DNA from 3 places in the Ectothiorhodospira shaposhnikovii genome. Region 1 is predicted to be linked to each of the others. Evidence: predicted binding sites of a transcription regulator. Region 1 holds the regulator's gene; each other region holds the start of a gene.
What was found. The regulator FliA, encoded in region 1, starts transcription of late flagellar genes. The targets are predictions, from matches to a motif close to GCTAAAGTTNNNNNNNNNNCNGCCGATA.
Positions count from the first base shown of each region.

Region 1 (3,271 bases):
GGGTGGGCAAGACCAATGTGTCGGTGAACCTGTCCGCGGCCCTGGCCCAGGGCGGCAAGCGGGTCATGCTGCTGGATGCGGATCTGGGGTTGGCCAACGTGGACGTGTTGTTGGGGTTGCAGCCCAAGGCCAACCTGTACCATGTCCTCAACGGCGAAAAGACGCTGGAAGAGGTGTTGCTGGAAGGCCCCGCCGGCATGCTGATCGTGCCGGCGGCCTCGGGCATTGCCCGCATGGCGGATCTGGAACCGGCACAGCATGTCGGTATCATTCGTGCCTTCAGCGCCCTGTCTCACCCCTTGGATGTACTGGTGGTGGATACCGCGGCAGGCCTGCATGACAGCGTGACCCGGTTCTGCCGGGCGGCTCAGGAGGTGCTGGTGGTGGTGTGCGACGAGCCGGCCTCCATCACCGATGCCTATGCCCTGATCAAGGTGCTGCACCGGGATCATGGCCTGATGCGGTTTCGCATCCTCGCCAACATGGTCCGTAACGACAATGAGGATGAGGGCAGGGCCCTGTTTCGCAAGCTGGTGTCCGTCTGTGACCGTTTTCTGGAGGACGTGATCCTTGATTACGTCGGCGCCATTCCTCATGACGACCTGTTGCGCAAGGCCGTGCAGCGTCGGCAGACTGTGCTGGAGGCCTATCCCTCCAGCCCTGCCGCCCGTGCCTTTCGCACCATTGCCGGTCGCGTCGATCAATGGCCCATGCCCCGCAACACCCGGGGCGGGATCGAATTTTTTGTGGAAAGGTTGATCAACAGTGGTCGAAACGACCTGGAGCCAGTCACATCAGTGCCATAGCCATGTATGCCAGCGCAGAGTCAGATCATACTCGACTGGTGGATGAGCATGTCGCCTTGGTCAAGCGAATCGCTTACCATCTGCTCGCCCGCCTGCCTGCCAATGTGCAGGTGGAAGACCTGATCCAGTCCGGGGTCATCGGTCTGCTGGAGGCTGCCCGTCATTATGACCCTTCCCAGGGGGCCAGTTTCGAGACCTATGCCGGCATCCGGATCCGAGGTGCCATGCTGGACGAGGTCCGTCGCAGTGACTGGACCCCCCGCTCCGTGCATCGCAATGCCCGGCGCATCAGCGAGGTGATCCGGGAAATTGAAAACCGGGAAGGGCGCGAGGCAAGCGGTGCGGAAATCGCGGCTGCCCTGGGCGTGGACCTGGACACCTACCACGACATGCTGCGGGATGCCGCCGGCAGCCGGGTGCTGGGTTTTGATGATCTTTGCGACGGGGATGGCGATGTGGACAATTTCCTCCCGGCCCAGGGGCAGACGCCCCTGGAGTCCATCACCCGAATGGATTTTCAGACAGCCCTGGCCGAGCATGTCAATGCCTTGCCCGAACGGGAGCGTTTGATCCTCTCGCTGTATTATGATGACGAACTGAACCTGCGGGAGATCGGTGAAGTGCTCGGTGTCAGTGAGTCCCGGGTGTGTCAGATCCATGGTCAGGCGCTGGTTCGTCTCCGGGCCCGCATGGCCGACTGGGTGGCCGACGGTGAGCGGGTCTGATTCCCCGCTTGCCGGCAGAATTTGATTTCAGAATGCCGGAGCGCCCCGTTCGGGGATCTCGCTTCGGTGCGTGTTTAATCGGGAGGTTATTGTGGACAAGAACATGAAGATCCTCATCGTGGATGATTTTTCCACGATGCGCCGCATTATCAAGAATTTGCTGCGGGATCTTGGATACAACAATACCGCCGAGGCTGATGACGGCAGCACTGCGCTGCCCATGCTGCAGAACGGTAACTATGACTTCCTGGTCACCGACTGGAACATGCCCGGCATGCCCGGCATTGATCTGCTGCGGGCTGTGCGTGCCGATCCCCGCCTCAAGGACATGCCCGTCCTGATGGTGACGGCGGAAGCCAAGCGAGAGCAGATTGTTGAAGCGGCCCAGGCCGGCGTCAATGGCTATATCGTCAAGCCTTTCACCGCGGAAACCCTGAAGGAGAAGATCAACAAGATCTTCGAGCGGCTTCAGGAAAAAGGGTGAACAACGTCATGGAGAACCAGGAAGACAGCAAAGAAGCCCTGTTCAGACAGCAGCAGCTGGAACGCGCCCGGGAGCTGGTCACGCTCATGGAGTCGGGGGACGAGGAAGGGGCGGGGCGTCTCATCGAGGAAATGGGTCGCATGCACGAGAGCCTGCTGTTCCAGGAGCTGGGCAAGCTGACCCGTGATCTGCACGAGGCTCTGAACAGTTTCCGTCTGGATTCCCGGCTCTCCGAGCTGACACACCAGGATATTCCCGATGCCAAGGAACGCCTCAACTACGTGGTTGCCATGACCGATCAGGCGGCCCATCGCACCCTCAATGCCGTGGAGGCGGCATTGCCGGTTTCCGAGGCACTGGCAAATCGGGCACGGATACTCGGGGCCGACTGGGCCCGTTTTCGCCAGCGGGAAATGACCGTGGACGAGTTCCGATCGGTGAGTCAGGCCCTGGCCGACTTTCTCCAGGATACGGAACGGGACGCGGAAACCCTGCGCAGTCAGCTGTCGGAAGTGCTGATGGCCCAGGATTTCCAGGATCTGACGGGGCAGGTCATTCGTCGCGTCATGACCCTGGTGCAGGATCTGGAGGATAACCTGGTGGGGCTGGTGCGGATTTCCGGCAAGCGCCTGTCCACGCCGGAGGGCAAGGACAGGGACGCGGGGGTTCAGCCGACGGGTCCCGCGGTCAAGGGGACCTCGGATCATGGTGACGTGGTGAAAAGCCAGGATGATGTGGATGACCTGTTGTCCAGTCTTGGATTTTAAGGCCGGGCCTGTCATCGGAGCACCCGCCGGTTTCAGATTTCGCCGCTCCGGCCGCCAAACCGGAATATCAGGGTGCGTTTGCACCGGGCGTGAGAGACGGACATGAGTCTGGATACCGACGACGAAATCCTGCAGGACTTTCTGGTTGAGGCCGGCGAATTGCTGGAGGGTCTCAGTGAGCAGCTGGTGCAGCTGGAACAGACCCCCGATGACAAGGACCTGCTCAATGCGGTCTTTCGCAGCTTTCACACCATCAAGGGCGGAGCCGGGTTCCTGAGTCTGGACAACCTGGTCAAGATCTGCCATCGCGCCGAGGATGTCTTCAACCTGCTGCGCCAGGGCCAGCGCCATGTGGACAGCAACCTGATGGATATCATCCTTCAGGTGGTTGATGTGCTGAATCGGATGTTCGACGAGGTGCGTTCCGGCACGCAGCCGGCGCCCGCGCCGGACCCGCTGATGGCTGCCTTGGAACCCCTGACGCTACCC
Region 1 is NZ_CP178333.1:1,917,140-1,920,410, reverse strand. Features, by position in the region: gene ACLF6L_RS08755 (MinD/ParA family protein) at 1-806, shown strand, start outside; gene ACLF6L_RS08750 (RNA polymerase sigma factor FliA) at 809-1,531, shown strand; gene cheY (chemotaxis response regulator CheY) at 1,623-2,015, shown strand; gene ACLF6L_RS08740 (protein phosphatase CheZ) at 2,024-2,782, shown strand; gene ACLF6L_RS08735 (chemotaxis protein CheA) at 2,885-3,271, shown strand, end outside.

Region 2 (3,271 bases), 1.2 Mb from region 1:
CTCGGCGGTGTCCAGGATCTCGGTGATCAGGGCACCGGAGAGTCCCTCGATGGTGAGCAGATGCCGTAGCCGTCCCTGAGCATTGAACTGCAGGGAGGGGGGCAGGGGACCGGCGGCGAGCCGGGATCTGGCCGGGCTATCCTGATCGATCATGACTCGGGCTCCAGTTTGACGATGTCCAGACGCAGGGGATCGGGTCCCCGCAGCTTCACCTGCTCGTCGCTTCGAAGTTCGAGATGCCGGCCTACCACCTGGGCCTGGATCGGCAGTTCCCGTCCGTCCCGTTCCACCAGCACGGCCAGCACCACCGAGGCCGGGCGACCGTAGTCGAACAGTTCGTTCATGGCGGCGCGGATGGTGCGACCGGTGAACAGCACATCGTCCACCAGCAGGATGTGGCGGCCATCCACAGCGAAGGGCAGGGAGGAGGGGCGCACCTGGGGATGCATGCCCATGCGGCTGAAGTCATCCCGGTAGAAGGAGATGTCCAGTTTTCCCAGGGGCTCGTTCAGACCCAGGCGCTGGTGCAATTGCTCGGCTACCCAGACCCCGCCGGTATGGATACCCACCAGGGCGGGGTCGGTGACGTGCTGCTCCGACAGGTGGTGGCGCAGGGCATCGGCCATGCGGTCCAGAAGGGTGCTGACAGGTTCGGTCATGAAGCGGTCTCTTGGGCAAGCCAGTGTTCCAGGAAGACGGCCGCCGCGACGGCGTCGATGTCTTCCTTGCGAATGCGCCCGCGCCGGCCTTCCCGGCGCCGGGACTTGAGATGGGACTCCGCCTCGGCGGAGCTGAACTGTTCGTCCACCTGCCGTACCGGCAGGGCATAACGGGCCCGCAGGCGATCACAGAAGGCCTGGATGCGGCGGGCCAGGGGGTGCTCGCTGCCATCCGGGGTGCCGGGCAGGCCCACCACCAGCAGGGCCGGCCGCCATTCCCGAATCAGGGCGTCCAGACGTTGCCAGTCGGGGATGCCGTTGCCGGCGGTCAGAGTCTCCAGGGGGGTGCTGGTGCGGGTGATGCCGTTGCCCACGGCCACGCCGATCCGTCTTTCCCCGTAGTCCAGAGCCAGGACCGTGTCCGGTATGCCGATGTCCCGCTCCCTTTTGCCGCGCCGGGCGCGGGTATCAGGCATGACCTGCCTGGCCGCTCATGAGGGACAGGTCCACCCCCAACTGGCCGGCGGCGGCCTGCCAGCGCTTTTCCGCCGGCTGCCGGAACAGGATGTCCGCATCCGCCTGGCAGGTGAGCCAGGCGTTGTCGCCGATCTCCTGTTCCAGCTGTCCCGGACCCCAGCCGGCATAGCCCAGGGCGATCAGGTAGGCGTCGGGACCGCTGCCCTCGGCCATGGCTTCCAGGATGTCCCGGGAGGTGGTGACGGCGATGTGTTCGCTGACCTGCATGGTGGAGGTCCACAGGCGGTCGGCCGGATGCAGGATGAAGCCCCGGTCCGGCTGTACCGGGCCGCCGTTATAGACCGGAATCCGGTCGGTGGGCACCTTGGGACTGATGCCCATGTGGTCCAGCACCATCTCCAGGGTGAGGTCCGTGGGATGGTTGATGACGATGCCCATGGCCCCCTCGTCCGTGTGTTCGCACAGGTAGGTGACGGCATGGTGGAAATTGGGGTCCGCCAGGGTGGGCATGGCGATCAGGAACTGGTCTGTGAAGTTCGCGCTACGCATGAGTCGGGTGTCGCGGCTGAGTACGACACCTAGTGTACACTTTCCCCATGTCCGGTCGTAGCGTCACCGATGATTGTCGGCCGGTCCGGTTCGGCTCGACGCCGTCGGCCACGGCGTGTCCCCTCTTGACGTTCGACGAGGATATTGCCCGAATCTCAAGATTCCGGTCGTGGGGCCGACAGTGTCACTAAGGATGTTCGATGGTATCCGCGGCCCTGGTGCCGCCATGTGTTGAGCGGCGCTTTTTTTCAGGATGGTGACATGCTTAATCGACTCCGGCTTTTGCCCAAAATGCTGGTTCTTTTCGGTGTGCCGATGGCGCTGGCTTTTGGACTGGTGGCGGTCATCGTCATTTCCCAGGTTAATCACCGGGTGGTGGCGATCATGGAGGACTCTGCCGCGGGCATGGCGTCGGGGGGTGCCGAAAGCGTGGGCTGGTGGGTGGAATCCCACATGGCGGTGGTGCGCACCCTGGCCCGGACTCAAATTCTGAGTACGGGAGATACGGACGCCATCTCGCGGCTGCTGGAACATTTCGGCGCGCATATGAGCGATGAGTACGAGGTGCTGTTCTTCGTGAACACGCAAGGGGAAGCCTTTTACCACAATCGTCACCGCTCCAATCTGGCCGATCGGGCCTATTTTCAGCAGATCGTGCGTGACAGGGCCCGCGAGGCGCTGGTGACCGATCCGGTCTACTCCCGCAGCACGGGGAATGCCATCACGGTATTTGCTCACGCCGTCAAGGATGACCGGGGTGAAGTCATCGGTCTGGTGGCGGTGACGGTGACACTGGATACCCTGACGGATATCGTCGGTGGCGCCGTGGATCAGCCCGGCGCCATTGCCTGGGCGCTGGGTTCCCAGGGCGTTTACATGGCCCACCCCGATGCCGATCTGCGCATGACCTCCAATGCCCTGGAGTCCCGCCGACAGGACTATGCGGGGTTGGCCCGGCGCATGGTGGACGGTGAGCAGGGGTTGGCGGACCTGGCGTTGCATGACGGGCGTGCCTATAAGGTCGCTTATCACTCGATTCCCCATACGCCGGGCTGGTCCATGGCCGTGGCCATTCCCGCCGACTACCTGATGGCCACGGCCCGGGAGCTGACGCTGACCCTGGCGCTGGTATTCGTGATCACATTGCTGTTACTGGCGGGCATCATTCTTCTGGTGGCGCGGATGATTGTCAGCCCGGTGACGGAAACCCGGCTGGCTCTGGACCGGATTGCCGCCGGAGATGGGGACCTGACCCAGAGGTTGCGGGACAACCGCCACGATGAATTCGGCGATCTGGCGCGCAGCTTCAACACCTTCGTGAGCGGGGTGCATACCCTGGTGAGGCAGGTCTCCGTGGCCACCGGCCAGTTGGGCGCGGCGGCGGAGCAGTTGGCGGTGTCCAGTCGCCAGACCAGCGAGCAGGTTTTGCGGCAGCAGTCGGAGACCGAGCAGGTGGCCACCGCCATGACCCAGATGGCCGCCACCGTCACCCAGGTGGCAGGCAACGCCTCCCTGGCCGCGGATGCGGCCTCGTCTTCGGACCGGGCCGCCCAGGATGGCGCCCGGGTGGTGCGGCAGACCGCCCG
Region 2 is NZ_CP178333.1:3,070,424-3,073,694, reverse strand. Features, by position in the region: gene ACLF6L_RS14100 (aspartate carbamoyltransferase catalytic subunit) at 1-153, opposite strand, end outside; gene pyrR (bifunctional pyr operon transcriptional regulator/uracil phosphoribosyltransferase PyrR) at 150-659, opposite strand; gene ruvX (Holliday junction resolvase RuvX) at 656-1,135, opposite strand; gene ACLF6L_RS14085 (YqgE/AlgH family protein) at 1,128-1,685, opposite strand; gene ACLF6L_RS14080 (methyl-accepting chemotaxis protein) at 1,947-3,271, shown strand, end outside.
Region 2: a site for FliA is predicted at 1,839-1,866, ahead of ACLF6L_RS14080 (methyl-accepting chemotaxis protein). Genes of this name have one in related genera too.

Region 3 (3,271 bases), 430 kb from region 1:
CCAGCGGCCGGGCCACCAGGGTGGGATTGAGCTGGGAGGCCACACGGATCGCCAGGTCGAACCCGTCCTCCACCAGGTTCACGATACGGTCGTTGAAGGTCACGTCCAGTGACACCTGGGGATGTTGCCGCTTGAACTCGGCCAAGGCCGGCGCCAGATGACGAATCCCGAAACTGACCGGCGCCGAAAGACGCAGACGGCCCCGTACCGTGCCGGTTTCCAGGGCCAGGTCCTGCTCCGCCTCGTCCACCAGTTGCAGGATGCGCACCGCCCGCGGATAAAAGGCGCTGCCGGCTTCCGTGAGGGACTGGCGCCGGGTGGTACGCTGTAGAAGTCGCGTACCCAGATGGCGCTCCAGCTTGCTCACATAGCGACTGGGCTGGCCCCGGGCCAGACCCAGCCGTTCCGAGGCGGCACTGAAGCCGTCGCATTCCACCACGGTCACGAAGACCCGTAGGGCGCGCACAAGATCAAAATCCGGCAGATTGATGTTTTTCATGCATCGATATTATGCCGATACCCGGGTTTATCAAGCACGGTAGAAGGGTTTCAATCAAAGCACACACCCATCTTTCAAGGAGATCGCCATGAGCAAGGTCCTGGTCCTGTATTACTCCATGTATGGTCACGTCGAGACCCTGGCCCAGGCCATTGCCGAAGGGGCGCGCAGCGTGGAAGGCACCACCGTGGACATCAAACGCGTGCCGGAGCTGATGAGTGAGGAAGATGCCCGCAACGCCGGTGCCAGACTGGATCAGGCGGCGCCGGTGGCCAATCCTGAAGATCTGGCCAACTACGATGCCATCATCTTCGGCACCCCGACCCGCTTCGGCAACATGGCCTCCCAGATGCGCAGCTTTCTGGATCGTACCGGCGGCCTGTGGGCCCAGGGCAGGCTGGTGGGCAAGGTGGGCAGCGTGTTCACGTCCACCGGTACCGGTGGCGGCAGTGAAACCACCATCACCTCTTTCTGGCATACCCTGGCCCATCACGGCATGGTGATCGTCGGCGTTCCCTACGTGATACCGGAAACCACCGACATTTCCGAAGTGCGGGGCGGCAGTCCCTACGGCGCCGCCACCATCGCCGGCGGCGACGGCAGCCGCCAACCCAGCGACAAGGAGCTGACGATCGCGCGGCTGCAAGGCAGCCACGTGGCGCGAATCGCGGGCAAGCTGCGAGGCTGAGCCTGGTCTCCAGGCCGCCGAAATACCGTTGACACCTCCCCGTCCGGCCGCATGGCATCCATGCGGCCGGACGGCGTTGCAAATCCCATGTACGTCCATCCAGAATCCTGACGCGACTATCCAGAATTGCGCCTTCCTGCCGATACCGGGTCTAGACTCGTTAAAGCGTCATTGCATACGCCCCTCCCCTTTGGTTGGTCACCCTGTCCAGGAACGCGCCATGGCCCTCGTAAAAAAGACTCCCAGCACATCGCCCTCATCCCCGGGTAGCGAGGATTCCCGCACCCACGCCGCCGCGGCCCGCGAAGCGGAAGCCCAACGCAAGCGAGCCCGAACCCTGGCCAAGCAGCAGCAAGCCGCCGAGCGCATCGCCTCGGCCACCGCCCAGTTGGCTTCCGGCATCAATGAGGCGGCCTCCGCCGCCGAGGAACTCAAGCGGGCCTCCGATCAGATCGCCTCCGGCGCCGAGGAGGCTTCCGGTGCGGCCCAGGAATCCCTTACCGCCTTCAAACAGGTCAACCTCGCCCTGTCCCGTCAGCTGGAAAACGCCAATAGCGCCCAGGCCAGGGTGGAATCCCTCAAGGAACTGGTCACCGGGGTCGGTGGCGAGATCGACGGTTTCATCACCAATGTGGGTATCAGCGCCCAGCGCCAGAGCGAATCGGTGAAGATGGTCAGCGAGTTGGAGCAGCAGGCCGCCAATATCGGCGACATCGTCAAGGCCGTGGCTCGCATCGCCGATCAGACCAACCTGCTGGCCCTCAATGCCGCCATCGAGGCGGCCCGGGCCGGCAAGCACGGCAAGGGTTTTGCCGTGGTCGCCGATGAGGTTCGCACCCTGGCGGAAACCTCGGAGAAGAGCGCCAAGCAGATCCAGGATCTGGTCGCCCAGATACAGAAGGATGTCAAGCAGATCTCCGAAGGCATCAACACTTCCGCCGGCAAGGTGCAGCAGGAAGTGGAAAACGGCAAGCAGATCACCCAGCAACTGAAGCAGATCCGCGACGATACCGCCGTGATCACCGGCGGCATCCAGGAGATCGCCACCGGCGCCCAGCAATCCGAAAGCGCTGCCAGACAGGCCCTCAAGGGTACCGAAGAGATCGCCACCGCCGCCGAGGAGCAGTCCGCCGCCGCCGAGGAATCCGCCAAGACCGTGGCGGAGCAGACCCAGGCCCTGGGGGAATGCGAACAGGCGGCCCAGAGCCTGTCGGAATTGGCGGAGGAGCTGCGCAGTTCCACCGACATCAGCAAGAGCGCCGAGGAAGTCGCCTCGGCCGCCGAGCAGCTGTCGTCGGCGGTACAGGAAATCAACCGCTCCGGGGCGCAGATCATGGCGGCGCTGGACCAGATCCGCAAGAGCGCCCAGCTGCAGTCTTCCGCCACCGAGGAATCCTCCGCCGCCGTGATCCAGATCGAAAAGGGCGTGGAGATTTCCCAGCAACGGGCAACGGCCACGGAAGAGAAGATCCGCCACATCACCCAACTGCTCAAGACCAACCAGCAGAGCATGGAAGAACTCATCCGGGGCGTTGCCGAATCCGCCGACGCCTCCCGCGAGAGCCTGCGTCAGATCAAGAATCTGGAACTGGTGTCACGGCGCATCGACAAGATCGTGGATGCCATCACCACCGTTTCCATCCAGACCAACATGCTGGCGGTCAACGGTTCCATCGAAGCCGCCCGGGCCGGCGAATTCGGCAAGGGCTTCGTGGTGGTGGCCACGGATATCCGCAACCTGGCCCATGACTCGGCGGAAAACGCCGACCGCATCAAGGATCTGGTGAAGGCGGTGCAGGACCAGATCGACACCGTCTGGCGCGACCTGGAGGAAAACATCAACGCCGCCAATACGGAGGCGCAGAAGGCCAGGAGCATCACCGCCGGCCTGCAGACGGCGGAAACCGACGTGGCCACCGTACAAAAGAGCGCCCGTGAAGTTCTCAATGCCGCCACCGAGATTGCCACCGCCATCGGTCAGGTGAAAACCGGGGTCGAGCAGATCGCCGCCGCCGCCGAAGAGGCGGAAAAAGCGGCCGCCGAGGCGGCTTCGGCGGCCGGTCAGCAGGCCCAGGGGGCCGAGG
Region 3 is NZ_CP178333.1:2,343,575-2,346,845, forward strand. Features, by position in the region: gene ACLF6L_RS10605 (LysR family transcriptional regulator) at 1-499, opposite strand, end outside; gene wrbA (NAD(P)H:quinone oxidoreductase) at 588-1,187, shown strand; gene ACLF6L_RS10615 (methyl-accepting chemotaxis protein) at 1,408-3,271, shown strand, end outside.
Region 3: a site for FliA is predicted at 1,305-1,332, ahead of ACLF6L_RS10615 (methyl-accepting chemotaxis protein). Genes of this name have one in related genera too.